4 regions of the Pantoea sp. PvP021 genome follow, and region 3 is predicted to be linked to each of the others. Evidence: predicted binding sites of a transcription regulator. Region 3 holds the regulator's gene; each other region holds the start of a gene.

Region 1 (7,351 bases), on a different contig from region 3:
CGTCAGAATGAAGTCCGCAGCGTGCAGGAGAAGGTAGAACGCGCGCTGTCGAAAGTCGCCGATCATCCGGTCAGCATTTTTTGTGCTGGCCGCACCGATGCAGGCGTACACGGGACGGGGCAGGTGGTCCATTTCGAGACCACCTCGCAGCGGCCTGATGGCGCCTGGACGCTGGGCGTCAACGCTAATCTGCCGCCGGATATTGCGGTGCGCTGGGTGAAAGCGGTGCCGGATGAATTTCATGCCCGCTTCAGCGCCACGGCCCGACGCTATCGCTACCTGATCTACAATCAGCGTCTGCGTCCGGCGGTGCTGGCGCAGGGCGTGACGCACTTTTACCATCCTCTGGATGCAGAGAAGATGCAGCGCGCCGGGCAGTGTTTGTTAGGCGAGAATGATTTCACCTCATTCCGAGCCGTGCAGTGCCAGTCGCGTACACCGTGGCGCAACGTGATTCACCTCAACGTGACGCGTCAGGGTCCCTACGTGATTGTGGATATCAAAGCCAATGCCTTTGTGCATCACATGGTGCGCAATATCGTGGGCAGCCTGATGGAGATAGGCTGCGGCAATAAGCCGGAGTCATGGATGGCAACGCTGCTGGCGGCGAAGGATCGGACATTAGCCGCAGCCACAGCCCGGGCAGAGGGGTTGTATCTGGTGGCGGTGGATTACCCATCCCACTTTGCGTTACCACAGCCGTCGATGGGACCGTTGTTCCTCGCGGATTAATTCACTTTCAGGACTTAAAAGGGCGCGCCATGGAGTTTCTCCATTTTCTGGTTGATTTTATTCTGCACATTGATGTGCATCTTGCCGAACTGGTTGCACAGTACGGTATCTGGATTTACGCTATTTTGTTCCTGATTTTGTTCTGCGAAACCGGTCTGGTGGTGACGCCCTTCCTGCCGGGTGACTCGTTGCTGTTTGTCGCGGGCGCACTGGCGGCGTTGCCGGGTAACGATCTTAATGTGCATGTGATGGTGGCATTATTAGTGGTGGCCGCGGTTCTGGGCGACGCAGTGAACTACACCATTGGCCGCCTGTTTGGCGAACGGTTGTTCAGTAACCCGAACTCGAAGATTTTCCGTCGCAGCCATCTGGATAAAACCCATGCGTTTTATGCCCGTCATGGTGGAAAAACCATTATCCTGGCGCGCTTCGTGCCGATCGTGCGAACCTTTGCGCCGTTTGTTGCCGGTATGGGCCATATGTCCTATCGCCACTTCGCGCTGTTCAACGTAACGGGTGCGCTGCTCTGGGTGCTGCTGTTCTCCTATGCCGGCTACCTGTTTGGCGATCTGCCGGTGGTGCAGGAAAACCTGAAGCTTCTGATTGTGGGCATTATCCTGGTCTCGATTCTGCCAGGTGTGATTGAAGTCTGGCGTCATCGCCGTCAGGCTAAGCAGCAGAAGCAGCCGTAAGGCTGCGCTCAGGGGTAAGACCAGATTTTTATCCACAGTCTGAACAGGTTGTGGTTTAATGAGCGACATTTACCGTCTGCTGAAGCGGTTTTCAGCAGTATCAAGACGACTGGACCAGGTCAGTTTTAAACAGAAAGGTCATCAATGAGCTGGATTGAACGCATTCTTAATAAAAGCACCGGAACGCCTGTGCGCAAAGCCAGTATCCCGGAAGGGGTCTGGACCAAGTGTGACAGCTGTGGTCAGGTGCTCTACCGCGCCGAGCTGGAGCGTAATCTTGAGGTCTGCCCGAAGTGTGACCATCACATGCGGATGCACGCACGTGAGCGCCTCGGCAGTGTCCTCGATCAGGGCACGATGGTTGAGCTGGGTAGTGAACTTGAACCTAAAGATCTGCTCAAGTTCCGTGACTCCAAAAAGTACAAAGATCGTCTGATCGCGGCCCAGAAAGACACCGGTGAGAAAGATGCGCTGGTGGTCATGAAAGGTCAGCTGCACGGCATGCCGGTTGTTGCGGCAGCCTTTGAATTTGCCTTTATGGGCGGTTCAATGGGCTCTGTGGTCGGTGCGCGTTTTGTACGTGCGGTTGAGCAGGCGTTAGAAGATAACTGCCCGCTGATCTGCTTCTCCGCCAGCGGCGGGGCGCGTATGCAGGAAGCGCTGCAGTCGCTGATGCAGATGGCGAAAACCAGTGCGGCACTGGCAAAAATGCGTGAGCGCGGTCTGCCTTATATTTCCGTGCTGACTGACCCGACTATGGGTGGTGTTTCGGCCAGTTTTGCCATGCTGGGCGACCTCAATATCGCGGAACCTAAAGCACTGATCGGCTTTGCCGGCCCACGCGTTATTGAGCAGACCGTGCGTGAAAAACTGCCGCCGGGCTTCCAGCGCAGTGAGTTCCTGATTGAAAAGGGCGCGATTGATATGATCATTCGCCGTCCGGAAATGCGCTACAAACTGGCAAGCCTGCTGGCAAAAATGATGAACCTGCCGGCACCGCTGCATGATGGTGAACAGTCCGCTCCGGCGACGACTGAATCGGAAAGCAACGAGGCCTGACAGGAGATAGAGAGGTGCGTCCAAAGCACCTCTTACCAATGCACCGTATACCGCAGCAGCAGCCTGCCAGGTATAAATAAGCAAAACGGGACATATGGACAATCTTCACCTTCCCCAAGCCACGTCGCCTTTGGCCACGTGGCTTTATTATCTTGAGCACCTGCATACTCAGGCCATTGAACTGGGTCTGGACCGTATTCGTCAGGTAGCGCTTCGTCTCGACCTGCTGAAACCCGCTCCTTTTGTCTTTACCGTGGCCGGTACTAATGGCAAAGGCACCACCTGTCGCACCCTGGAAACGCTGCTGATCGCCGCGGGTTACCGCGTTGGCGTGTACAGCTCACCGCATCTGGTGCGCTATACCGAGCGCGTTCGGGTTCAGGGAGTGGAGCTGAGTGAAGCGCAGCACTGCGCCAGTTTTGCGGAGATTGAAGCCGGACGTGCAGATATTTCGCTGACCTATTTTGAATTTGGCACGCTCTCTGCGTTGAATCTGTTCCGCCAGGCGCAGCTGGATGTCGTGATCCTCGAAGTCGGCCTCGGTGGACGGCTGGATGCGACAAACATCGTGGATGCCGATGTCGCGGTGGTCACCAGCATTGCACTCGATCACACCGACTGGCTTGGCCCGGATCGCGAAAGCATTGGGCGTGAAAAAGCCGGTGTGTTCCGGGCGGGGAAACCTGCGGTAGTGGGTGAACCAGATATGCCGCAGAGTATTGCCGTGGTCGCACAGGAAAAAGGTGCGCAGCTGATGCAGCGCAACCGTGACTGGTCGTGGCATGCGCAGGCAGAAAGCTGGTCACTGCGTGATGCGACGGGTGAGCTGAACGATCTGCCGCTGCCGCAGGTGCCGCTGCCTAACGCGGCGACCGCGCTGGTGGCGCTGCGGGTCTCCGGGCTTGAGGTCAGTGAGGCGCAGATTCGCGCCAGCCTGCCGCTGGCGATGCTGCCAGGCCGTTTTCAGACCCTCAGCGAATCACCGCGCGTTATTCTGGATGTCGCCCATAACCCGCATGCGGCAGCGTATCTGGCGTCGCGGCTGGCTGCACTGCCGAAACGCGGCAAAGTGCATGCCGTGGTGGGCATGCTGCATGATAAAGATATCGCCGGAACGCTGGCGGCGCTGGCACCGGTGGTCGATGCCTGGTACTGCGCGCCCCTCGAGGGTCCGCGCGGCGCCAGTGCTGAGCAACTGCTGAACAACCTGTCGCAGGGCGAGGCTTTTAGTTCGGTTGAGCTCGCCTGGCAGCAGGCACGCCAGCGGGCAGCGCCGCAGGACATTGTGCTGGTCTGTGGTTCATTCCACACCGTTGCACAGGTCATGGAATCGATTGAAACGGAGAAAGGACGTGGCAAGTAAGTTTCAGAACCGTTTAGTCGGCACCGTTATTCTGGTCGCCGTTGGCGTGATTGTGCTGCCAGGGCTGCTGGATGGTCAGAAAAAGCATTACAAAGAGGAGTTCGCCGCCATTCCGCTGGTGCCGAAACCTGACGATCAGCAGGACAGCGAAATGGTGCCGCCGGTAACCCAGTCGCTGCCGGCACAGCCGCCGGAAGGCGCGGGCAATGCGGTCAGCAGCAGCAATGGCAACGGTAAAACCAACGCTACGGCAGAGCAGGGTCGGACTCAACCGGAAGACGAGAGCGATCCGGTAGTGGTCTCGCCGCCGCCGGTCCATCAGTCTGTGCCCGCACAGACGGTGACGAAGCCGAAGGTCGTTGAGCAGCAGAAACCGAAAGTAACAGAGCAGCCTAAGCAGAAGCCGGTCGAACAGCAGAAGCCAAAAGTCGTGGAGCAGCCTAAACCTAAACCGGTTGAACAGCCTAAAGTGGTCGAACAGCCGAAGCAGGAAGAGCCGCCGAAAACGGCAGAGACGACAGCGCCGGCAGGGCAGGCTTATGTGGTGCAGTTAGGTGCGCTGAAAAACGCCAGCAAAGTGAATGAGATTGTCGCGCAGCTGCGGCTGTCGGGCTATCGCGCCTTTACCGTGCCTTCAACGCCGGTACAGGGTCAGATCACCCGCATTTACGTTGGGCCTGATGCGTCGAAAGCCAAAATGCAGAGTGCGGTTGGCGAGCTGAAAAGCATCTCAGGACTGGGCGGTGTCGTGAAGCCATACAGCGCCCGCTAAAACCGGCGATTGGCGCTGCCGATAGCAGTAACAGGCAGCGTCTTTTACCCCTCAGGCAGCGCGTTTAAAGCGCGCTGCCGTGCAAAATAGTCAAGATTTTCAACGGCCTGTCCGGCTGATAATCACCCGGGCGATAGCGTATTTTTTCATCGCCTTTTTTATGGATGCAGAAAAAGAAAACCGCTACGCAAACGTTTTCTTTTTCTGTTAGAATGCGCCCCGAACTGGATGCAGGGGTGCAATTGCACTGGCGCTGGAAGAGTTCATGATCTGGATTGATTACGTCATTATTGCGGTAGTTGGTTTTTCGGCTCTGGTCAGCCTGGTCCGTGGGTTTGTCCGTGAAGCCTTATCTCTTGTTACCTGGGGATGCGCGTTTTTTGTCGCCAGTCATTACTACGCCTACCTTGCAGTCTGGTTTACAGGTTTTGACGACGAACTGGTTCGTAACGGTATCGCCATCGGTGTGCTGTTTGTGGCGACCCTGATTGTGGGGGCCATTGTGAACTACGTTATCGGCACGCTGGTGGAAAAAACCGGCCTGTCGGGAACCGACCGGGTGTTGGGCGTCTGTTTCGGGGCATTGCGTGGTGTGCTGATCGTAGCCGCTTTGCTGTTCTTCCTCGATACATTCACTGGCTTTTCCAAAAGTCCGGACTGGCAACAGTCTCAACTCATTCCCGAGTTCAGTTATATAATCAGGTGGTTTTTTGATTACCTGAAAAGCACGTCGAGTTTTTTACCCCGGTGATGTGACCGGGAGTGCGGCTTAATGAGGAAATGACAACATGTGCGGTATTGTCGGTATCACCGGTTTCATGCCGGTCAACCAGTCGATCTATGACGCGTTAACGGTGCTCCAGCACCGCGGGCAGGATGCCGCAGGCATTTGTACTATCGATGCGCTGAAATGTTTTCGCCTGCGAAAGGCAAACGGCCTGGTCAGCGACGTTTTCGAAGCACGCCACATGCAGCGTCTGCAGGGCAATATGGGGATCGGTCACGCGCGTTATCCAACCGCGGGAAGCTCCAGTGCCTCTGAAGCGCAGCCATTCTATGTAAACTCCCCGTATGGCATCACCCTGGCGCACAACGGTAACCTGACCAACGCCCATGTGCTGCGTAAGCACCTGTTTGAAAAGGGCCGCCGTCACGTTAATACCACCTCAGATTCTGAAATCCTGCTGAACATCTTTGCGCAGGAGTTAGATCGTTTTCAAAACGATCCGCTGACAGCCGATAACATCTTTGCTGCGGTTGCTGCCGTGCATCAGCAGGTGCGCGGTGCCTATGCGGTGGTGTCGATGATTATCGGCCACGGTATGGTCGCCTTCCGTGATCCTAACGGTATCCGTCCGCTGGTGCTGGGCAAGCGCGTTATCGCTGATGGCCGCACCGAATATATGGTCGCCTCCGAGAGCGTGGCGCTGGATACGCTGGGCTTTGAGTTCATCCGTGACGTTGCACCGGGTGAAGCGGTTTATGTGACTGAGGCGGGCCAGCTGTCTACCCGCCAGTGCGCTGAAAATCCGAAAAGCAATCCGTGCCTGTTCGAGTATGTCTATTTTGCGCGTCCCGACTCCTTCCTCGACAAAATCTCGGTCTACAGCGCCCGTGTTCGTATGGGCACCAAGCTGGGTGAGAAAATTGCGCGCGAGTGGGAAGATCTCGATATCGACGTTGTGATTCCGATTCCTGAAACCTCCACCGATATCGCGCTGGAAATTGCACGTATTCTCGACAAACCCTATCGCCAGGGCTTCGTGAAGAACCGGTACGTTGGCCGTACTTTTATCATGCCGGGCCAGCAGTTACGCCGCAGCGCGGTGCGCCGCAAGCTCAACGCTAACCGCGCCGAATTCCGTGATAAAAACGTGCTGCTGGTGGATGACTCTATTGTTCGCGGTACCACCTCAGAGCAGATTATTGAGATGGCGCGTGAAGCGGGCGCAAAAAGGGTTTATCTGGCGTCAGCGGCGCCGGAAATTCGTTTCCCGAACGTCTACGGTATCGATATGCCCAGCGCCACGGAACTGATTGCGCATGGCCGTGAAGTGGAAGAGATTCGCCAGCTGATTAAAGCCGATGCGCTGATCTTCCAGGATCTGGACGATCTGATCGAAGCGGTTCGCGAAGAGAATCCGGACATTGCACAATTTGAGTGCTCGGTGTTCAACGGCATTTACGTGACGAAAGATGTCGATCAGCAATATCTGGAGTATCTTGAGTCGCTGCGTAATGATGATGCCAAAGCGCTTCAGCGGCAGAACGAAGTTGAAAACCTCGAGCTGCACAACGAAGGCTGATACCTTCAGCAGGCGGGCAGCATAAAACAGGGCGGGAGCAATCCCGCCCTGTTTGTTTTCAGAAACCCGCAGGCCGCGTATGATGGCCCATTGGCTGACATAAGGTTGGAATATGAAACGACTCATCATTGGCATCTCTGGCGCAAGCGGGGTGATCTATGGCGTGCGCATGCTGCAGGTGTTGCAGCAGGTGGAAGAAGTAGAAACGCATCTGGTTATGAGTCAGGCGGCGCGTCAGACGCTGGGGCTGGAGAGCGATTATTCGCTGCGTGACGTGCAGGCGCTGGCCGATGTGGTGCATGACGTGCGCGATATTGCAGCAAATATCTCATCTGGATCGTTTAAAACGCTGGGCATGGCGATTTTACCCTGCTCAATGAAAACGCTCTCTGGCATCGTCCACAGTTACAGTGACTCGTTGCTGACC
Region 2 (7,351 bases), 430 kb from region 3:
GCGTCTCGCGTTGTTATAAGTTTACCGGCAAAGTCTAAGCTTGTTACTACAAGCTTGCCACGCACAATGCACCTAAAGGGTGAAATGGCTACACTTTGTTAACAATGGCACAGATTGGCCTCGACCCGCCCGTCTGAAATATGCTGTGATCGGCTTCAGATAGTGAATTATACTTTTGCGTCTTTATGACTGTGTACAACACCGGGCTCTGCGCCACCGAACAGGATGCTGAAACGCGCCATGACAGGACATGCTTCCCCGATACTGACCTCGCTGCTGGATACGGACGCCTATAAGCTCCATATGCAGCAGGCCGTTTTCCACCGCTATCATGACATAACGGTGGCGGCGGAGTTTCGCTGCCGCGGCGACGAACTGCTGGGTCTCTACGCTGACGAAATTCGTGACGCGATAACCGCAATGCAACACCTGGCGCTGACTGATGATGAAGCGACCTGGTTGTCTCACCTTCCCTTCTTCCGGCAGGATTACCTCAGCTGGTTACGCCAGTTCCGCTATAACCCGGATCAGGTTGAGGTGCGTAATCATCATGGCAAGCTGGAACTCCGTATTCAGGGGCCGTGGCGAGAAGTGATCATGTGGGAGGTGCCGCTGCTGGCGCTGATCAGTGAGATTGTGCATCGTCATCGCACGCCGCAGGTCACTACTCAGCAGGCACTTGACCACTTACATCAGAAACTCGGCGACTTTAAAGCCCAGGTGGCTGACCTTGATATGTCACGCTTCCGCCTGATGGATTTTGGCACCCGTCGTCGCTATTCGCAGGATGTGCAGCAGTCGATCGTCTCAACGCTGAAACAGGAATTTCCGTGGCTGATTGGCACCAGTAACTATGATCTGGCGCGCCGTCTGTCACTGACGCCAGTGGGAACACAGGCGCATGAGTGGTTCCAGGCCTTCCAGCAGATCAGTCCGGTACTGGCCAACAGCCAGCGCGCTGCGCTGCAGGCGTGGCTGGATGAGTATGACGATAAGCTGGGCATCGCCCTGACCGATTGCATCGCTATGGACGCCTTTCTGCGTGATTTCGGTCCGGTGTTTGCCCGCCGCTACCAGGGACTGCGCCACGACTCCGGCGATCCGGTCGAATGGGGCGAGAAAGCCCTCGCCCACTACCAGAAGCTGGGTATCGATCCGCAAAGCAAACACCTGGTCTTTTCTGACAACTTAAATCTCGACAAAGCGCTGGCGCTTTACCGCCACTTTGGCCAGCGGATTAACGTCGTGTTCGGCATCGGTACCCGCCTCACCTGCGATATTCCGGGCGTGACGCCACTGAACATCGTTATCAAACTGGTGCAGTGCAATGGCAAGCCGGTGGCGAAACTCTCAGACAGCCCGGGCAAAACTATCTGCCAGGATAAAGCCTTTGTCAGAGCCCTGCGTAAAGCTTTTGATCTGCCGCTGGTGAAAAAAGCGAGTTAATCCTCTTCTTATCGGGGCGTTGATACGCCCCGCCTCTGCTGTAATAAATCTGCTTTCCCCCTGAATTTTGCTTGTTTCCTGAAGACTCGCAAGTAACATAGCAAAACCCCGGATGGGGCAACTTTTTTACTCACTTCTTCTATATAGAGAGATATTTATGAGCGTAGTGCCTGTAGCGGACGTACTGCACGGTCGCGTCGCGGTTGACAGTGAAGTCACCGTACGTGGTTGGGTGCGTACCCGAAGAGATTCCAAAGCCGGTCTTTCCTTCATCGCTGTCTATGACGGCTCCTGCTTTAATCCCGTTCAGGCTGTCGTCAATAATTCTCTGAATAATTATCAGGATGAAGTGCTGCGTCTGACCACGGGCTGTTCCGTTATCGTCACCGGTAAAGTGGTGGCCTCGCCGGGTCAGGGCCAGGCGTTTGAGATTCAGGCGACCAGCCTGGAAGTCGTAGGGTGGGTGGAAGATCCCGACAGCTACCCGATGGCGGCGAAACGCCACAGCATCGAGTATCTGCGCGAAGTGGCTCACCTGCGTCCGCGCACCAACCTGATTGGCGCGGTCGCCCGCGTTCGCCACACCCTGGCGCAGGCGCTGCATCGCTTCTTCCATGAAAATGGCTATTTCTGGGTCTCGACGCCGCTGATTACCGCCTCCGATACCGAAGGTGCCGGCGAAATGTTCCGTGTCTCTACGCTGGATATGGAAAACCTGCCGCGTAACGATCAGGGCAAAGTTGACTTCAGCGAAGATTTCTTTGGTAAAGAGGCTTTCCTGACCGTTTCAGGTCAGCTGAATGGCGAAACCTATGCCAGCGCCCTGTCGAAGATCTACACCTTCGGTCCGACGTTCCGCGCAGAGAACTCCAACACCAGCCGCCATCTGGCGGAATTCTGGATGCTGGAGCCGGAAATCGCCTTTGCCTCACTGGATGATGCCGCTGCACTGGCCGAATCAATGCTGAAGTATGTCTTCAACGCGGTGCTGGAAGAGCGTGCCGATGACATGGCCTTCTTTGCTGAGCGGGTAGATAAAGAGGCGGTTGAGCGCCTGCAGCGTTTCATCACCACCGATTTCGCGCAGGTGGATTACACCGATGCGGTTGAGATCCTGATGAACTGCGGTCAGACCTTCGAAAACCCGGTTTCCTGGGGTATTGACCTCTCCTCTGAGCATGAACGTTACCTGGCGGAGAAACACTTTAAAGCGCCGGTGGTGGTGAAAAACTATCCGAAAGACATTAAAGCGTTCTATATGCGCCTGAATGACGATGGCAAAACCGTGGCGGCGATGGATGTTCTGGCGCCAGGCATTGGTGAGATCATTGGCGGTTCACAGCGTGAAGAACGTCTGGATGTCCTGGATGCGCGTCTGGAAGAGATGGGTCTGAATAAAGAAGATTACTGGTGGTATCGTGACCTGCGTCGCTACGGTACCGTGCCACATTCTGGCTTTGGATTAGGCTTTGAACGTTTAATCGCCTATGTCACCGGCGTACAAAATGTCAGGGACGTAATCCCCTTCCCGCGCACCCCACGCAACGCGAGTTTCTGATATTCGGCATTAAATATAAGAAATTCATATATATAACGAGGTCGGCACTGCCGGCCTTTTTTTATTTTTGTAAATTTTGAGTTCTCTCACAAAGTTCCGTGTTTTTTACATTTTGTAATACATATTTTCTTACTGAAACAAGATTACGAGTTTAGTAGCATTTAAGCGCTAGAATTACGGCGGGTGGGATGGAAAGATGCGTGCAGACACAGGAAGACACCAAACTTCGTTCAGGGTTCTGTAAAGATTTCCTGACGGCAGTGGCAGGTGTACAAATAACTCCAATGAGGGTAATGAATAATGATGAAGCGCAATATTCTTGCAGTGGTTATCCCTGCTCTGTTAGTAGCTGGCGCAGCAAACGCTGCAGAAATCTATAACAAAGACGGCAACAAACTGGACCTGTACGGTAAAGTGGATGCGCGTCACCAATTCTCTGATAGCGCTGGTGATGATGGCGATGAGTCTTATGTGCGCTTCGGCTTCAAAGGCGAAACCCAGATTAATGACCAGCTGACCGGTTACGGCCAATGGGAATACAACGTTCAGGCGAACAACTCTGAAGGTTCTGACGCACAAGACGGCAACAAAACCCGTCTGGGCTTTGCCGGTCTGAAATTCGGCGATGCAGGTTCAATCGACTACGGCCGTAACTACGGTCTGGTTTACGATGCAATCGGCTGGACCGATATGCTGCCAGTATTTGGTGGTGACTGGGGTAACTCAGATAACTTCATGAACGGTCGTAGCGGCGGCCTGCTGACCTACCGCAACACCAACTTCTTCGGTCTGGTTGATGGCTGGGACTTTGCTGCTCAGTATCAGGGTAAAAACGATCGTGACGGTAACAGCGACGGTGTGCGTCGTTCTAACGGCGACGGCTACGCGTTCTCAACTTCTTACACCTCACCAATCGGTGTAGGCATCGTTGGTGCATACAGCAGCAGCGACCGTACTAATGCACAGGCAGCGGGTACTACTGACGCGAACGGTAACGTAATCGGTCAGGGCAAACGTGCAGAGAACTGGGCAACTGCGCTGAAATATGATGCGAACAACGTTTACCTGGCGGCAATGTATGGCGAAGGCCGTAACTCTTCATTTTATGACGCTACCGTACCTAACACCGCCGCTGGCGCTCTCCCTGGCTCAACCACTAATGGCACTGCCTATGTTAACAAAAGCCAGACTATTGAGTTAGTTGCTCAGTATCAGTTTGACTTCGGTCTGCGTCCATCCATCGCATACGTGCAGCAGAAAGGCAAAGATATTGAAGGCGTGGGCGATGCTGACCTGTACAAATACATCGATGTTGGCGCGACTTACTACTTCAACAAAAACATGTCTACCTATGTTGATTACAAAATCAACCAGCTGGATGACGACAACGCACTGGGTATGAACTCAGACGACGTGGTTGGTGTAGGCCTGGTTTACCAGTTCTAATCCTGCTTAAACATGTTGAAAAACGGGGCTACGGTCCCGTTTTTTTATGGCTGTTATTCACCAGAACTCTGTTTCCTCACGCCCTTCTACTCCGCTAAAACGTCTGTACTTCCCCGTCGCGCAATCCGCACCGCAAAATGTATGAATTTGTCTCGCAAACGGTTGGCATTTGCCTGGCCGGACGCTAACCTGAGAGCTCTTTTCGCTAAAGTTCACGCTAATGGACCTGACACATGTTTGAATCGATCTCTGCTGCACCCGCCGATCCTATTCTTGGGCTGGCCGATCTGTTTCGTGCTGACGACCGCCCGGAAAAAATCAATCTGGGTATCGGCGTCTATAAAGACGAAACCGGCAAGACCCCGGTGCTGACCAGTGTTAAAAAAGCTGAGCAATATCTGCTGGAAAATGAAACCACCAAAAACTATCTCAGTATTGATGGTCTGGCTGATTTTGCCCGTTGCACACAGGCCCTGCTGTTCGGCAACCAGAGCCCGCTAATCACCGCTGGCCGCGCTCGCACGGCTCAGACACCGGGTGGTACAGGCGCGCTACGCGTTGCAGCCGATTTCCTCGCCACGCAAACATCGGTGAAGCGGGTCTGGATCAGCAATCCGAGCTGGCCGAATCACAACAACGTGTTTAACGCTGCCGGTCTTGAGGTCTGTGAATACCACTATTACGACCCGGCAAACCATACGCTGGATTTCGATGGCATGGTCGCGTCACTGAAACAGGTTCAGCCAGGCGATGTGGTGCTGTTCCACGGCTGCTGCCATAACCCGACCGGTATCGACCCGACTGCTGAGCAGTGGCAACAGCTGGCGCAGTTGTCACAGGCCAACGGCTGGCTGCCGTTGTTCGACTTCGCTTACCAGGGTTTTGCCCGTGGTCTGGAGGAAGATGCTGAAGGCCTGCGTATTTTTGCCGCCTCGCATCAGGAACTGATCGTCGCCAGCTCTTACTCCAAGAATTTCGGCCTGTATAACGAGCGTGTCGGTGCCATCACGCTGGTTGCCGCCGATGCGAGTGTGGCTGATACCGCGTTCAGTCAGGTGAAGTACACCATTCGCGCGAACTACTCCAATCCGCCGGCACATGGCGCCGCCATCGTCGCCACCATTCTGGGCAACGATACCCTGCGTACCATCTGGGAGCAGGAGCTGTCGGACATGCGTCAGCGCATTCAGCGCATGCGCCAGCTCTTCGTAAACACGCTGGCGGAGAAAGGCGCACAGCGCGACTTCAGCTTTATTATTAAGCAGAACGGCATGTTCTCGTTCAGTGGCTTAACCAAAGACCAGGTCATTCGCCTGCGTGAAGAGTTTGGCGTCTACGCGGTGAACTCAGGGCGTGTGAATGTGGCGGGCATGACGCCAGACAATATGTCGGCGCTGTGCGAAGCCATTGTCGCCGTGCTGTAAGCAGGATGACCGAATTGAAAAATGGGCCTGCTGGCCCATTTTTTATTGCAGGAAAGGATTGCTGATGCGTTCATGCCCCAGCGTAGAAATCGGGCCGTGACCGGGCAGAAAAGTGACATCATCGCCCAGCGGCAGCAGTTTCGTGCGGATAGCATCGATTAACTGTTGATGATCGCCCTGCGGGAAGTCTGTGCGTCCCACACCACCATTAAAAATCACGTCACCTGAAATCAGTAACCTTCCTGGCCGATCGAAGAACACCACGTGGCCAGGCGAATGGCCCGGACAATGCAGGACTTCCAGCGTGGTCAGCCCTACCTGTACGCTCTCCCCCTCTTCCAGCCAGCGATCGGGGGTAAAAGGCGCGCATTCATCAAGTCCGAACATCCGGCTCTGGGTAGGCAGCGCCTCCAGCCAGAATGCATCACGCTTTTGTGGTCCGACAATCGGAATCTGCCAGAAGGCAGCCAACTCGACGGCGGCCCCGACGTGATCAAGGTGCCCATGGGTCAGCAGAATCCGGGAAGGTTTAAGCTGGCGTTGTTCCAGCGTCTCTTTGATCAGATCGGCATCGCCGCCTGGATCAACCAGCGCGGATTCACGAGTGGACTCGCACCAGATAACTGAACAGTTCTGGGCAAACGCGGTAACAGGAATAATGTGGTAATTCATAACGCTCCATGACCGGCTCACGCAGCGTTGCCGGTGTCATTACCAGTGCCTGATCGGCCCGGTATCAATATGTACAAAGTTACTGCGGGGATAATATCCTACACCACCCGCACGCAGAGATAACGCCGCTTTGCGTACATTGGCCAGAGAAACCCCTTCGATATGGAAATCCATTGCCTGGCCTTTGGTATGATAGCTGTGCTTTGCCACCCCAGGACCGCTCTCACGTAACATGTTGTTGGTTGCCAGTGAACGGTAGCCCGAAACCAGCTGTATCGGTTTACGCATTCCCAGCAGCGCCTGCAGGCGGAAGATTTGATCAAACAGGTGCGGATCGATGCTTTTCACTTTATTGGCGCGATAGTCACGGAAAAAGTGATTTAATCGTGACAACTCATCCTTGTCGTAACTCTTACCATTAAAAAACTCAGTTTTAAGGGTTTCACCGGTATGAAGATTATTAAGCATCAATACACGCGGGCGAGAGGTAGAAAGCGAGGCCCTTGCAGAAGCGGGTAATAATGCCAGACCGGCGGCGGCGCTACCGCACAGCAGTAGTTTGCGACGAAAAGAATCAATAGTAGACATGTAACGATTTACCTGAGAGTGAAGCCATAGAAATGTGCAAAAAGCGCACAGCCCGAACCATAACTTTCTCTCAGTAGAGCGTCAACCCATCTGCAACCTGTTTGCGTGGCGATCCCTGCAGGAATCGCCATTTGATAATATTTTTCTGAATAACCGGCCCGCCGCTAACGATTTAAAATCAATCACTAGAGCAGCAATTGCTCAGCCCGACTCAAAG
Region 3 (7,351 bases):
AGGCGGCCATCTGATGTCTGGTCATATTATGACCACCGCTGAAATCTGCAAGATTATCCAGTCAGAACATAACCGCGAAGTCTGGTTTAAAATCCAGGATGCGGCGCAGATGAAATATATTCTGCATAAAGGGTTTGTCGGCATCGACGGTATCAGCCTGACGGTAGGCGATGTGACTAAGACTAAGTTCTGCGTCTATCTGATCCCGGAAACGCTGGAGCGAACCACGCTGGGGGCGAAGACCTTTGGCGACCGGGTGAATATTGAAATCGATCCGCACACGCAGGCAATCGTGGAGACCGTTGAGCGGGTGTTAGCACAGCGCGATGCCGCGGCGGCGATGAGCATGCTGACCCGCCAGTCAACGACAGAGAGTTAATAAAAGGCGCGTAAGCACCGCAGACAGCCCAATCGGTTTTACTCTGTCAGCATTATAAAAGCGCAGGGCGCCGGGTCAGAAGAGGAAAGCGTCCCACGCCATGGACAAAAACGTCAGGAGCGTTTTTGAACAACGCAACGCGTTGGCCCGGCAACGGGCGCACCTCAGGATGAGGTGCGTAATCGCGTTGGCCGGGCGTGTCAGGGATGACAGGTTTTGCGACTTTCCGATCTGACCCTGTTCCTTGGGCAATGCTCCCTTTTAAAGCAAAACAGGCCACTCTTTTAAAGTCTTTGGCCGAGGTAGCGCTTTCTTAATTGCCCGCTTTTTAACCCCTACCGCGCCACCCGTAATCCCCCCTCAACGCCGCGACTGAACACGATCTGCCACAGCTGAATATCACGCGCCCGGAAGGCACCGGCACAGGCATTCAGATAATAGGAGAACATACGCTTAAAGCGTTCGCCATATTTATCGGCCAGCTCTGGCCAGGCCTGCAAAAAGCGTTCATGCCAGGCCATCAGTGTTTTGTCGTAATCTGCGCCGAAATTGTGCCAGTCTTCCAGAATAAAATGGGGCTCGCTGGCATCGGCCACATGGCGCACCGAAGGCAGGCAGCCGTTGGGGAAGATATATTTATCGATCCAGGGATCGACACTCATATCAGTTTTGATTGCGCCGATGGTGTGAAGCAGGAAAATACCGTCAGGCTTTAAATTACGATCGACCACGTCAAAATAGGTCGCGTAATTTTTCGGTCCGACATGTTCAAACATACCCACCGACACAATACGATCAAACTGCTCATTCAGGTCGCGATAATCCTGCAACAGAATCGTGACGTCTAATCCGCTACAGCGCTGCTGCGCCAGTTTCTGTTGTTCGGCGGAAATCGTCACGCCATGCACTTTAACGCCATAATGACGTGCGGCAAATTCCGCGAGTCCGCCCCAGCCACAGCCGATATCCAGAAGTGACATTCCAGGTTCCAGCGCTAATTTACGGCAGATCATATCCAGCTTGGCTTCCTGCGCCGTCGCCAGTGTCGTCGCCTCTTTCCAGTAGCCACAGGAGTATTGCATATAGGGATCGAGCATCAGTGAAAAGAGGTCGTTGCCCAGGTCGTAATGCTCTTTACCGACAATCCACGCCCGTTTTTTTGACTGCAGATTGGTTAAGCGTGCGGCGGCAATGCGCAGCGTATCTTTGAAGTGATGAGGCAGCTGCTGATCGAGTTTATGTTTAAGTACCTGATGGAAGAAAATATCCAGTCGGTCACACTCCCACCATCCATCCATATAGCTCTCACCGAGCCCAAGAGAGCCCTCCTGCAGAACACGTTTAAAAAAACCAGGATGATTAATATGAATATCCCAGGGACGTGAACCATTAATTTCGATATCCGCTTTTTCCAGCAGTTCATGAACGATGCGATACCAATGGTTTTCTTCGAGGCTCACTTCTTCTGCATAAGATGAACTCATAGATTTTCCACCACCTGTCCAATCTGAACCTGAACAAAGAGTAGCCAATTTATTCAGGCAATGAGAAACGATGCGGATGGCTCCGCAAACCGGTTATCTGTGTGATACAGAGGACTGGAACAGCCTGCAGCAGGTCGGGTAAGGTGAGAATAACGCGCGCGAATACCGTCCCGGCAGCAGGGTGCCAATCAGATTATTACGTTATTATATTGTTGATTTATTACAGATTTGTTGACCCGGATGAGTATATGCTCACGCGGGTCAATATTCAATAACTTATTGTTAGGGCGCTAACTAAAAAGTCAGTGTGTCACTGATTATCCTGGCAGGCAGTTTGCGCAGAGGCAACAACAGTTTGTGCGCTTGCGGCACGCTGCATGGCGTAACCCAACAGCGCCAGCACAATTGTCACCGTCATCATCAGTGTGGTGGTAAATAGCGGCTGAGTTAAGCCGGCCGACACTGCCAGGCTGGCAGCGAAACAGAGTCCTAACTGCAGTGTATTCTGCAACGCGGCGGCTTTACCGGTAGCGGTTGGGAAGGGCATCAGCGCACTGGACACCACAATCGGATAGATCGCGCCGTTAGCCAGCGCCATACCGCAGAACGGTACCATCAGACTCACCAGCGTGCTGCTGCCAGCAAGCGCAACAGCAAACAGCGCCAGAATGCTCAGGCTGTAGACGGCCAGCAGCCAGGGCAGCAATTGTGCGCCGTTAAAGCGGTTGAGCAGGGTGCGACAGCCGAAGCCACCAATTAAAAAGGCGAGCGTCTGGGGCACATAACTCAGACCGATATCGGCGGGCGACAGACCCAGATCCGCCAGAATAAAGGGCGATCCGGTCAGCCAGGCAAAGAAGCTGGCTGAGCAGGCGGAGTAGATCAGCACGTTGCCGCTGTAGACCCGTGATTTAAGCAGCGTGAAAAAGCCCGGCTGCGCACCTTTTTCTCCCGCTGCCTTGCGCACGGTGGGCAGACGCAGCGTGGCCAGAATCAACGCCACTGCAATCAGGGTCAGCACCAGGAAAATCGAACGCCAGTGGAAGTGGCCGATCAGCCAGGCACCCAGCAGCGGAGCCAGCGCCGGAGAGAGCGCAACCAGCGGCATAATGGTGGCAAAGACTTTGTTAGCGCGCGCTGCAGGATAGCGATCCACCACCAGCGCCTGCCAGCTTACGGCAGCGGCACAGACGCCAATCGCCTGGACAAAACGCAGCGCCAGCATCAGATAGATATCATTCACCCACAGCATGCCTGCGCAGCCAGCGCCAAACATGGCCAGTCCGGACAGCAGCACCGGTTTACGACCGATGCGATCGGAGAGGGGGCCCCAGAAGAGCTGACCCACGGCGAAGCCGCCCAGGAAGAGACTCATACTGGCGCTGATCAGACCGGGTGAAGTGTTAAAGGTTTGCTGCATCGCACCAAAGGCGGGCAGGTACATATCAGTGGCTAAAAAGCCCAGCATGCTCAGCAGGGCAAGGTAGGGCATAAACCCTTTATTCGACAACATCTGATTCTCATTTTTGCAGGATAAACGCGGCAGAGTGTAAAAGGTGCGTTTGCTGCTGTGAAACGGTAATATTTGCCGATTGCTGTTAAAATTTTTGAAGGCAGATTATGTGGTCAGAATATGCATTAGAAGTGGTTGACGCTGTCGCCCGCGGGGGGAGCTTCAGCGCCGCCGCGCAGGAGTTACATCGGGTGCCCTCTGCCATCAGCTATACGGTGCGTCAGCTGGAAAACTGGCTGGCGGTACCGCTATTTGAACGGCAGCATCGCGAAGTGGTTCTGACCCCGGCGGGTGAGCATTTTGTCCGGGAAGGACGTAGCGTCATCAAAAAAATGCTTGCCACCCGGCGACAGTGTCAGCAGCTGGCTAACGGCTGGCGCGGCCAGCTAAGCATAGCCGTTGACCGTATCGCTAAACCTCAGCGCACCCGACAACTGGTCAAAGATTTCTATCGCCACTTTCCCGATATGGAGCTGATTATCAGCTATGAAGTCTTTAACGGCGTCTGGGATGCGCTGGCCGATGGCCGGGTGGAAGTGGCGATTGGTGCCACGCAGGCGATACCGGTGGGCGGACGTTTTGCTTTTCGGGATATGGGCACACTTAACTGGCGCTGCGTGGTTGCGCCCGACCATCCTCTGACGCAGGCGAGCCAGATAGATGATGACACGCTGCGGAGCTGGCCCTCCCTGGTGCTGGAAGATACTTCTCGCGCACTGCCGCGTCGTATGACATGGACGCTGGATAACCAGCGCCGGCTGGTGGTGCCGGAGTGGCAAACCGGGCTGGAGTGCGTGCAGGCGGGATTGTGTGTGGCGATGGTGCCCGGTCACCTGGCCAGGCCGCTGCTCGACAGTGGCGAGCTGGTTGAACTGACGCTGCCGGTGGCGTTTCCGGACAGCCCATGTTGCGTCAGCTGGGCAGAGGATCGCGCATCACCGGCGACAGGCTGGTTGCTCAGCTATCTGGGTGATGCGCAAACGCTTAATCAGGAGTGGTTAAGCGAGCATTAACGGCGATAGTCGCGGAACGGGCCATCGGCCACGGAACGGCGCTCAATCAGCGTGGGATGGACCTCAATCGTTTGTGACACTTCGCGCTTACTGGTAATGCGGTCCAGCAGCATTTCCAGCGCTTTCTCACCCAGCTGGGCTTTAGGCTGATGCACCGTGGTCAGGGCCGGTGCAAAATAGCGGGCGTTGCGCACATTGTCATAGCCGATCACCGAAATATCCTGGGGGACGCGCAAACCCATCTCGTCGGCGGCGCAAATCGCGCCCATCGCCATGATGTCACCGCCACAGAACACCGCCGTCGGACGCTGCTTCTGCGACAGGATCTGCTGCATCGCCTGATAGCCTGACTCCGGCTCAAAGTCACCCTGCACAATCCACTCGGCGCGTGGCTGAATACCCGCTTCTTCCATCGCCTTCAGGAAACCGGCATGACGTCCGCCACCGGTGTTACGCTCCATCTGACCGGGGATAGCACCAATATCCCGGTGTCCGCGTTCAATCAGATAGCGTCCCGCCAGATAGCCGCCCTGGAAAGCATTATCCAGTACCGTGTCGGTGAAGTCGGCGCGCGATTCACCCCAGTCCATCACCACCATCGGGATATTGCGGTTCTCTTCCAGCATCTGCAGCAGATCGTCCGGATATTCAGAGCACATCACCAGCAGCCCATCGACGCGTTTCTGCGCCATCATGCTGAGATAGGCGCGCTGTTTTTGCAGATCGTTATGCGCATTACCCAGAATCAGCGTATAGCCTTTGTCAAAGCAGTGATTTTCAACCGCTTCGATAATTTCAGCGAAATAGGGCGCTTCGCTGGAGGTGGCAAGCAGGCCCAGCGTTTTGGTGTGATTCACTTTCAGGCTGCGCGCCACGGCGCTCGGCGAGTAGTGCAGTTCTTTAATCGCCTGCCAGACCGCGTTGCGCGTCTCTTCAGCCACAAAGCGGGTTTTATTGATGACGTGCGAAACGGTGGTCGTTGAGACGCCAGCGCGTTTCGCCACATCTTTAATTGTTGCCATGAAAATCGGACTCCAGTGCTTATCTAACTCTATGATAAGCGTAGTGTTAAACGTTTGCGTCTGCTCAGGGTTTTTTCCGCAAAGATGCAGCTTTCATGGCCAGGAAACAGGCCGCTGGCGGCGTAAAAGCGCCTGAAAACGTGCGCAAACGGAATCAGGGTTGCGCGCGTTGCGCAACAAAGGCGGGATTCTAACAAGGCTGAACGGATAAAACGAGATTTTTACCGGGCCCTGTGGGAAAATGCGATACCCCTACTAATTGTGTGACTAAGGAGCAAGCAATGAGTACCGATCTTAAACTGGCTTTAATGACCACCGCGGGCTGTCTGCTGATGATTGTGGCCTTTAGTTTTACCGCTATTCTGCACTAAAAAAAAGCCGGGATTATCCCGGCTCTCTTCTGGTTGTTCTGCTGCTCAGCGTATGGTTTTTGGCGTCATCACCCGACGGGCACCAATATAGTGGCGCTGCCAGTAATCTTCTCCTAACGCGCTGATCTGAATATCTTTGCCGGTGCGTGGCGACTGGATAAACTTGCCATCACCCAGGTAAACGCCGACATGGTCCGCAGTACCGCGTCCATTGATACGGAAGAAGACCAGATCGCCTTTCTCCAGCGACTCACGCTTGATCGGCGCGGCATCACGCAGGTGGTACATCTCGTTAGCGGTACGTGGGATCTTAAACTTCACCAGATCTTTATAGGCGTACCAGACCAGGCCGCTGCAATCGAAACCGGTATGGGGAGAGGTGCCGCCCCACTGATAGGGTTTACCCAACTGACCCATCAGCTTGGTCATCGCGGTTTCGCGGGCCTTCTGGTAGCGCTGACGGTGAGATTTGCTCATCTTAATCGTGCCGGTCTCGCTGGTAGTGACCTCTGCGGTTTTCAGCAGGCGCTGATGACCATAACGTTTTTTCTCTTTGTTCTTACTGAGACGGGCGGTTTTTAGCGAGGTCTTCTTAGCAGGCGTCTGTTTCGCGGCGAGTTCGACTTTTTTCAGTTTTTTTGTTTTTAGTTTTTGAACCGGGCTGAGGCGAGTCTTTTTCGTCACCGTTTTGACCGGGCGACGCTTGCGACGCTCATCGTCGCGCGCACTCTTTTTCTCTGCTTTATGCGTACTGACGTTCACCGGCGCGTGAGGCGACGCAGCGGCGATGTTGAAAAACAGTTGCGCAAAGGCCAGCATGAAAAACGTAATGATTAAACGCATAGTCCGTTGATTAGTTAAGTTGTCAGGGCCACTACGCACCGCGACAAAGTTGAGATTAATCTGATCCAGGATCAGCGCCCAGGCCATTCTAGTCCAGTTCTTTTAAAAACTGTAATGCCTTTTAATATTAATCTTTGCAACCCACGCAATTGTGCTGAAAATGAACATTTTCAGCGTCTTATATCAACGAAATTATTACGAATTATTAATCTGTTACCTGCTGTTAATAATCAGGAATTCAGGTGTCCCGGAGCAGGACTTAACAATGATGGCGATTTAATCGGGCAGCGATCAAAATCTCGTTTTCAGTCACGCTGCGAAGTCGCTACAATAAACAAACACGATGTGACGAATTAAGGAAGGCAATTATGAGTACTGTAGAAAAAATTCAGCGCCAGATCGCAGAAAACCCGATCCTGCTGTACATGAAAGGTTCCCCGAAACTGCCAAGCTGCGGTTTCTCTGCACAGGCGGTGCAGGCGCTGTCAGCCTGCGGTGAGCGTTTTGCTTACGTGGATATTCTGCAGAACCCGGACATTCGTGCCGAGATGCCGAAATTCGCTAACTGGCCAACTTTCCCGCAGCTGTGGGTTGATGGCGAGCTGGTCGGTGGATGCGACATCATCGTTGAGATGTTACAGCGTGGTGAACTGCAGACGCTGATCAAAGAGACTGCAGAAAAATTTAAAGAAGCAGAATAAAAAAAGGCCGACATCACGTCGGCCT
Region 4 (7,351 bases), 320 kb from region 3:
TCGTCGCCTCTTCGCCCTGCTTGCTTTTATATTCAGCCAGAATGGGCACGAAGGCCTGAGAAAAGGCGCCTTCAGCAAAAATACGCCGCAGCAGATTGGGAAGTTTAAACGCAACAAAGAACGCATCGGTCGCCATTCCGGCGCCAAACACCCGCGCCACGATGGCATCACGGGCAAAGCCCAGTACGCGGGAAAACAGGGTCATAGAACTGACCGCTGCCAGCGATTTCAACAAATTCATAATTGACGGCGCATCCTGAAAAGAATCGGCAAAAAAGGAGAATTAGCGCGGGCACCCAGAAGATGCCCGGCGACAGTCTACTGCCACGGAGGGAAATGACCAGCACGGAGTGTTACAAGGCGTTATTCCTGCGTCGCCTCACGCCACAATTTTTCCACCACACGCTGCGCCATCAGCGCCTGCTCACCGCTGGTTTCAGGCTTCGTCTGATTTTGTACGCAGTCGATGAAATGGCGAGCCGCACCGCTGAAACCGCGCTGGGTCAGATGACTCTGCCAGGCGGGCGGTGGCGTAATCAGCAGCCCGTCACGCCGTTCTTCCTGCCAGTCGCGCATCTCACTGATGTCGATGCACTTACCGTCACATACTGCGCTTACCCGCTCGCGCTGACTGCCTGCGCGCCGGTGCATGCTGGTGGTAATCGACAAGCCCTCAACAGCGAAATGGTGCTCAGCATAGAGCATCTGCCCCTGTTCGTTGGTGTCGATGCGTCCCTGAACCTGGCGAAAGGGTTTCCCGCCCAGCCAGAGGGCGGTGTCCACCACATGCAGATAGTCATCGAGCAGGGTAAAGCGGAGATCCTGTGGCCCGACGCTGTCGCTACGGTGCTTTTCAATCCGCAGAGAAGCGGCGTCCGCCATCTCCGCCCGTAGCTGCTGATAGCGCGGGGCAAACCGCCGGTTAAACGCCACCATCAGTTTACGCTGCCGTTTTTCCGCCAGCGCCACCAGCGCCTCAGCCTGTTCCAGGGTTTCAGCCAGCGGCTTATCGACGCAGACATCCTTTCCTGCCAGCAGCAGCGCCCTGACCACTTCATAGTGCGTGGCGGTGCTGCTGTGGACAAAGACCGCGTCGCAGGCAGCGGCTAATTCATTCAGCGAACCAAAACATGGCATGCGATAGCTGTCACAGACCGGTCGGGCTTTGGCCTGGTTCGGGGAAAACGCTCCAGCCAGGGTCCAGTCCGTCGCCGCCGACAGCACCGGCAGCCAGGCTTTCTGCGCGATACCGCCTAATCCCACCATGCCAATACGTAAGGTCATCTCAGCTCTCCGGTTGCAGCAGTTGGGTGAGTTGTGTCTGAAGCGCTGCAACCTGCTGTTCCAGCGTTGCGACGCGCGCCGCCAGTTCGCCCTGCTCTTCCGACGCGTCTGCGGCCTGCGGCTGGTCAGGCTCATCGCCCAGCAGATGCATAAAGCGGCTTTCGCGCTTGCCAGGTTCACGCGACAGACGGATCACCTGAGCACTGTCGTCGCGCTGCATCAATCCTTCCAGCGTTTGCTCAACTTCGCTGACATCACTGAACTCGTGCAGACGGCCGCTGCGGGTACGCAGCTCGCCTGGCGTCTGGGGCCCGCGCAGTAACAGCAGCGTCAGCAGAGCGACTTCTGCGCTGTTAAGCTTTAGCGTGCCAAACGCGGAGTTGCAGAAACGCTGCTCATATTTCACGACCCGCTGCCCGGCGGCGCTGCTGGCGGTGATCAGATGCCGTTTTTCCAGCTGATCGAGCTGATCCTGTACCTCACTTTCGCTCAGCTCCATCACCGGCTCGCGGTTCGATTTCTGGTTACAGGCCACCACCACGCCATTCAGCGACAGCGGATACTGTTCCGGCGTGGTGACCTGCTTCTCCAGCAGGCAGCCCAGCACGCGCATCGCCTGCGCCGATAAAGTCATCTTCATGCTCGCATCCTCATTATTATCCACGCCGGTCAGGCGTCCATTCCCGCAGGGTTAAGGCTGTCAGCACGTGATCCTGCCAGCGTCCGTCGATCAGTAGATAATCTTTCGCGTAACCCTCTTTCTCAAAACCGAGTCGCGCCAGCAGATCGCCGCTGCGCTGGTTGTGCGGCATGTAGTTAGCCATGATGCGGTGAATATGCTGCTGGCGCTGCATATAGCGGATTGCCACCTGCAACGCTTCGAACATGAACCCCTGCCCCTGCCACTTTTCACCCAGTGAATAGCCGAGGTAACAGGCATGAAAGGATCCGCGCAACACGTTGCTGAAGTTCGCCACTCCCCTCACTTCGGTTTCATCGCTGTCCATTAAAATGAAATAGAAGGCCGAACCCTGCTTATGCATGTCGGAAATCAGCCCAAGCCGCGCCTGCCAGCCCGAGGGGTAGCAGTGGCTGTCATCACGCACCGGCTCCCACGGTTTTAAAAACAGGCGGTTTTCCGCGTAGTAATCTGCCATTCGCCAGGCATCACGCTCGTGAACCAGACGGACCACCAGCCGATCGGTGGTTAATCGCACCCTGGGCGCGGCAGAACGATAGCCAAACATCCTGACTCCTGAAATCAATGGCTGATAGAGATGAGCCGTCATTACCCGGCTTTCACTATAACCGCCGCCTGGGCTGCGGTAAAACGTTACAGCGGTTTAGTGATAAAGAGGCTGATTTTGCTCGGGTCGCACCGCGGATAACCCCTGCTGCAGGCGGCATCACCAGCGGATCCTGCAGCGCGCCTGACAGGCAGGTTTGCCCTGTGGAGTAATCTCTTCCATACTTTTTACGAGCCCGAAAGCAGGATGAATTGATTCACTCTGTTAAACATTAAACCTGTAAAACCCGGGAGATCAGGATGAAGCTCTATATCTACGACCACTGCCCTTTCTGCGTTAAAGCACGAATGATTTTTGGCCTGAAAAACAAACCGGTTGAGCTGGTGGTAATGCTCAACGACGATGAAGAGACGCCGAAACGACTGATCGGACAGAAAATGGCGCCCATTCTGCAGAAGCAGGATGGCAGCGCGATGTCTGAAAGTATGGAGATCGTACACTATGTCGATCAGCAGGATGGCGAACCGCTGATCATCGGCGCGCTGAATCCGGCGATCGGCGACTGGCTGCGTCACATGAACAGCTATGTCAATAAACTGCTGCTGCCGCGCATTGCAGAGGCGGCGTTTGCCGAATTTGCGACGCCGGAGGCGCGTGACTATTTCCGCAACAAAAAGCAGGCGAGCATCGGTGATTTCGACACGCTGAAAAGTCATTCTGCCGGCCTGATTAAAAACGTCAGCGACGATTTGCGCAAGCTGGACAAATTAATCGCCCAGCCCAATGCGGTGAATGGCGAGCTGTCCGAAGATGATTTTAATCTCTTCCCGCTGCTGCGCTCTCTGACGCTGGTGGCCGGAATCGACTGGCCGAGCCGGGTCGCTGACTACCGCGATAACATGGCCAAACAGACCCAGGTGAATCTGCTCTCCTCAATAGCTCACTAACCCCTCCCGATGAGAGACGCTGCGGCGTTTCTCATCTCTTTCCTGATGACACCCGCTATGCATTCAGGCAGGCTATGGCCTGTTTATTGGCTCTGATATTCAGGATAAAGATCGATGAAAAAGGCTTTTTTCGGGCTGACTGCCCTGTTGATCGCGCTGCTGGTGAGCGGCTGTAATCAACTGACGCAATACACCATCAGCGAACAGGAAGTAAACCAGGCGCTGCAGAAGCACAACAACTATGAGAAAGATATTGGCGTTTCCGGGCTGGTTAATGCGCACATCGTCCTGAACAACCTGACCAGTCAGATTGGCCGTGAAGAGCCAGGTAAAGTGACGCTCTCTGGCAATGCTAAAATCAATGTGACGTCACTGTTTGGTCCGCAGCAGGCCGATATGCAACTGAAGATGCGTGCTCAGCCGGTCTATGACCAGCAGCAGGGTGCAATCTATCTGCGCGATCTGGAAATTGTTGATGCGCAGGTTGCTCCGGAAAAAATGGCCTCCATTATGAAAACGCTGACGCCTTATCTGAATCAGTCGCTGAAAAACTACTTTGATCAAAAGCCGGCTTACGTGCTCAGCGCCGACCGCAGCAAAGGCGAGTCGCTGGCGAAGAAATTTGCCAAAGGACTGGAAGTGAAACCTGGCGAACTGGTTATTCCCTTTACGCAGTAATGCCAGTCAGTTAAGCGACAGGTGACAACGCAGTCTGGTGCCGCTCAGGGGCTGGCGGTCCTCGCGCCGCTGCGCGGTTCCTTCACTTCATTCGCCTGCCTGACGGACCGCCGGGGATGGCACATCCTGTGCCGCCCCGCCTTTCGCGCGCGTCCTGCGGGCTCTCCTGGCAGACTCATTCTGTTCAGCGCTGCGGATTGCCTGCCCCTGCCCGCCACCGGCCTGCTCTGAAACTTAAGTGAATGTTGTCAGAAAGGGCACGAAAGTGGTGGCCTGAGCGCCTCTGCTGCTGAAAGGGCTATCCGCAGCGCTGAGGCGTGACGGTGGGCCAGAAGTCCACGCCGGGAAGCGTGGACAGTTCGGGGCCGGCCAGGGAGGGCCGATCCCCGAACGGTTCTTCGGCACGACGTCAAAGCCGAAGGTACCGCGTGAGCGGCGCGAGGACGGCCCGGCAGCAGCAGCGGTGCACTGGCCCGCACTGCGGCTCGCTCGCCCGGAAAAAAGCTGCCACGTTTGACCGTGACAGCCTTTACGAATCTAATCTTAACTGACCAGCATTACCCTGTTGGGCAGCGGATTTTCTTTATCAGCATAAAAAGCAGGTGCAAACGGTTGCCTGAATCCTTATGCTTAGACCCCGGCCAAAACACGCCTTTTGTTTCCCTTCTGCCGGAGCTTCACTGATGACAGCACAACCTCAGCAACTTACCCTGCGTCGCCCTGACGACTGGCATATTCATCTGCGCGACGATGAGATGCTCAACACGGTCCTGCCCTATACCAGCGCGGTGAATGGTCGTGCCATTGTGATGCCTAACCTGGTGCCACCGGTGACCAGCGTGGCAGCAGGTGAAGCGTACCGCGATCGCATCCTGGCGGCGCTGCCCGCCGAACACGCCTTTACGCCGCTGATGACCTGCTATCTGACCGACTCGCTTGATCCTGATGAGCTTGAGCGCGGTTTCACCTCCGGTCTGTTTACCGCGGCTAAGCTCTATCCGGCGCACGCTACGACGAACTCCAGCCATGGCGTTACCGATATCGCCTCCATTGCCCGCGTGCTGGAGCGGATGCAGAAGCTCGGTATGCCACTGCTGATCCACGGCGAAGTCACCGATGCGCATGTCGACATTTTTGACCGCGAAGCCCGGTTTATCGAAACGGTTATGGTGCCGCTGCGCAGCCAGTTTCCGGCACTGAAAGTGGTGATGGAGCACATTACCACTCAGGACGCCGCAGAATATGTTGCCGCCGCCGATGAGACGCTGGGCGCGACCATTACCCCGCAGCATTTGATGTTTAACCGCAATCACATGCTGGTGGGCGGTATTCGTCCGCACCTCTATTGCCTGCCGATTCTTAAACGCAACGTGCATCAGGAAGCATTGCGCAAATTAGTGGCGAGTGGTCATCCGCGCGTCTTCCTCGGCACCGACACAGCACCGCATCTGCGTCATCTCAAAGAGGCCAGTTGCGGCTGCGCGGGGGTATTTAATGCGCCAGCGTCGTTACCCGCTTACGCCACCGTTTTTGAAGAGCTGAACGCGCTGGAACATTTTGAAGCGTTCTGTTCGGAGAATGGCCCGCGTTTTTACGGCCTGCCGCTGAATGAAGGGACGATTACCCTGGTGCGTGAGTCCTGGCAGGTGCCAGAGTCCATCGCGCTCGGCAGCCATTCACTGGTGCCGTTCCTGGCGGGTGAAACACTAAACTGGCGCATCGCATAATTTTACTTGCCTCCGGCCTGCTGATACTGTAAATATATACAGTATCTTAAACGGAGGCTGTTATGCGCGTTGAAATTACCGTATCAAATACCCGACCTCTTCCTGCTGGTGCGATAGAAGCGTTGAGCGATGAATTATCGCGCCGCATTGATGAACAGTTCCCTGACTCGACCAATCACGTCAAGGTACGTTATGCCAGTGCCAATAATCTCAGCGTGCTGGGCGGTGGAAAAGAGACGCGCGACCAGATCAGCGAGATCCTGCAGCAGACGTGGGAAAGCGCTGACGACTGGTTCAATACTGATTAACCGCCACTGTGCTTTTTTTCCGGGTGTCGCCACCCGGTTTTTTTATCTTTTCTCCCCTCTCGCACTTACCCCGTCCTGCATCTAGACTCTTAATGATCAATGCCCTATCCTTGCGCTCGTCACGCATAACAGGAGGTGCGACACCATGACTACTGATAAACCGGAAGAGGCGATGACCTTTGGTGAGTTGTTAGCACTGATTGGTGATCAGAAGCGTCGTTTAACGGTGCTGGAAAATGCCTTTTCCAGTCTGATATTCTGTCTTGACGATCGTGCCAGTCAGCTACTGGTACACAATCTGTCGCTGGAAGCCCAAAATCAAAACCATGATGAGCAGCTTCAGCAGCACTTTGCCCGTCTGGCAGAAACACTGCAAAAACGCGGCGGCGGCGTAGTGCCAGAAACGCCGGCTCTCTGAGTCCGCTCACGCGGCTAAGCCCGCTTTTTGCCTGTCTTTTGACTGCTGATAAAAATGCCTGCCCGTCAGGCATTTTATTTTTTTACGCCCGCCTTTCAAACGCAAATATTCTGTGAGAAGCTGACTCACGGCATTTTTTAAACAGTGATACCCTCGTTTACTGTTATAATTGTTTCGCTATTGGAATAAAAAAGCCGCATTGAACCTCATCATGCACTTCGTTTAACGAGTAATAAGGAGGTTATAATGGACAGAAGAAAAGATGTTATACAGACTCACCCACTGGTGGGCTGGGATATCAGTACCGTTGACAGCTATGACGCCATGATGATCCGCCTGCACTCGTTGTCGTCGCAGGATCAAAAAGAAGAAGAAGCGGATGTTGGCCCGACATACTGGCTGACAACGGATGTGGCAAGGCAATTTATCTCGATCCTCGAAGCAGGCATCGCCAAGATAGAATCAGCCGAGCAGATAGAACGACTCCTCAAAAAGCATTAATTTCTGCCGCATCAAAGAGGCGCCCTCAGGGGTGCCTTTTTCGTTTCTGTTTCTGGTATGCTTTTGATTATCTGTCTCTTAGAGCGTAGTTACCATGATTTATGATCTTATCGTCGTTGGCAGCGGTTCCGTGGGCGCGGCGGCAGGCTACTATGCCACCCAGGCGGGTTTATCAGTGTTAATGATCGACAGCGCCCATCCTCCCCATAATCAGGGCACACATCATGGCGAGAGCCGGCTG

What was found. Region 3 encodes PurR, which represses purine synthesis genes. Its sites were predicted from a motif close to CANGCAAACGTTTGCNTG; they were not measured.
Region 1: a site for PurR is predicted at 4,803-4,820, ahead of cvpA (colicin V production protein). Genes of this name have one in related genera too.
Region 2: a site for PurR is predicted at 4,602-4,619, ahead of ACVKSX_RS06415 (amino acid aminotransferase). Genes of this name have one in related genera too.
Region 4: a site for PurR is predicted at 4,758-4,775, ahead of pyrC (dihydroorotase). Genes of this name have one in related genera too.

The regions. Positions count from the first base shown of each region.
Region 1 covers NZ_JBSRXX010000008.1:156,726-164,076, forward strand. The annotation lists gene truA (tRNA pseudouridine(38-40) synthase TruA) at 1-732, shown strand, start outside; gene ACVKSX_RS18880 (DedA family protein) at 762-1,424, shown strand; gene accD (acetyl-CoA carboxylase, carboxyltransferase subunit beta) at 1,569-2,483, shown strand; gene folC (bifunctional tetrahydrofolate synthase/dihydrofolate synthase) at 2,578-3,846, shown strand; gene dedD (cell division protein DedD) at 3,836-4,618, shown strand; gene cvpA (colicin V production protein) at 4,884-5,369, shown strand; gene purF (amidophosphoribosyltransferase) at 5,407-6,924, shown strand; gene ACVKSX_RS18910 (UbiX family flavin prenyltransferase) at 7,037-7,351, shown strand, end outside.
Region 2 covers NZ_JBSRXX010000001.1:1,376,838-1,384,188, forward strand. The annotation lists gene pncB (nicotinate phosphoribosyltransferase) at 241-1,446, shown strand; gene asnS (asparagine--tRNA ligase) at 1,604-3,004, shown strand; gene ompF (porin OmpF) at 3,305-4,450, shown strand; gene ACVKSX_RS06415 (amino acid aminotransferase) at 4,684-5,874, shown strand; gene ACVKSX_RS06420 (MBL fold metallo-hydrolase) at 5,917-6,546, opposite strand; gene ACVKSX_RS06425 (YcbK family protein) at 6,586-7,134, opposite strand; gene ldtD (L,D-transpeptidase) at 7,320-7,351, opposite strand, start outside.
Region 3 covers NZ_JBSRXX010000001.1:948,444-955,794, reverse strand. The annotation lists gene ACVKSX_RS04390 (riboflavin synthase subunit alpha) at 1-379, shown strand, start outside; gene cfa (cyclopropane fatty acyl phospholipid synthase) at 715-1,863, opposite strand; gene punC (purine nucleoside transporter PunC) at 2,174-3,376, opposite strand; gene punR (DNA-binding transcriptional activator PunR) at 3,484-4,389, shown strand; gene purR (HTH-type transcriptional repressor PurR) at 4,386-5,411, opposite strand; gene cydH (cytochrome bd-I oxidase subunit CydH) at 5,693-5,782, shown strand; gene ACVKSX_RS04360 (C40 family peptidase) at 5,828-6,625, opposite strand; gene ACVKSX_RS04355 (Grx4 family monothiol glutaredoxin) at 6,991-7,326, shown strand.
Region 4 covers NZ_JBSRXX010000001.1:1,270,116-1,277,466, forward strand. The annotation lists gene murJ (murein biosynthesis integral membrane protein MurJ) at 1-241, opposite strand, end outside; gene ACVKSX_RS05825 (Gfo/Idh/MocA family protein) at 364-1,284, opposite strand; gene ACVKSX_RS05830 (YceH family protein) at 1,286-1,924, opposite strand; gene rimJ (ribosomal protein S5-alanine N-acetyltransferase) at 1,941-2,531, opposite strand; gene grxB (glutaredoxin 2) at 2,831-3,478, shown strand; gene ACVKSX_RS05845 (lipoprotein) at 3,593-4,156, shown strand; gene pyrC (dihydroorotase) at 4,840-5,883, shown strand; gene dinI (DNA damage-inducible protein I) at 5,946-6,191, shown strand; gene ACVKSX_RS05860 (hypothetical protein) at 6,337-6,609, shown strand; gene bssS (biofilm formation regulator BssS) at 6,856-7,110, shown strand; gene solA (N-methyl-L-tryptophan oxidase) at 7,205-7,351, shown strand, end outside.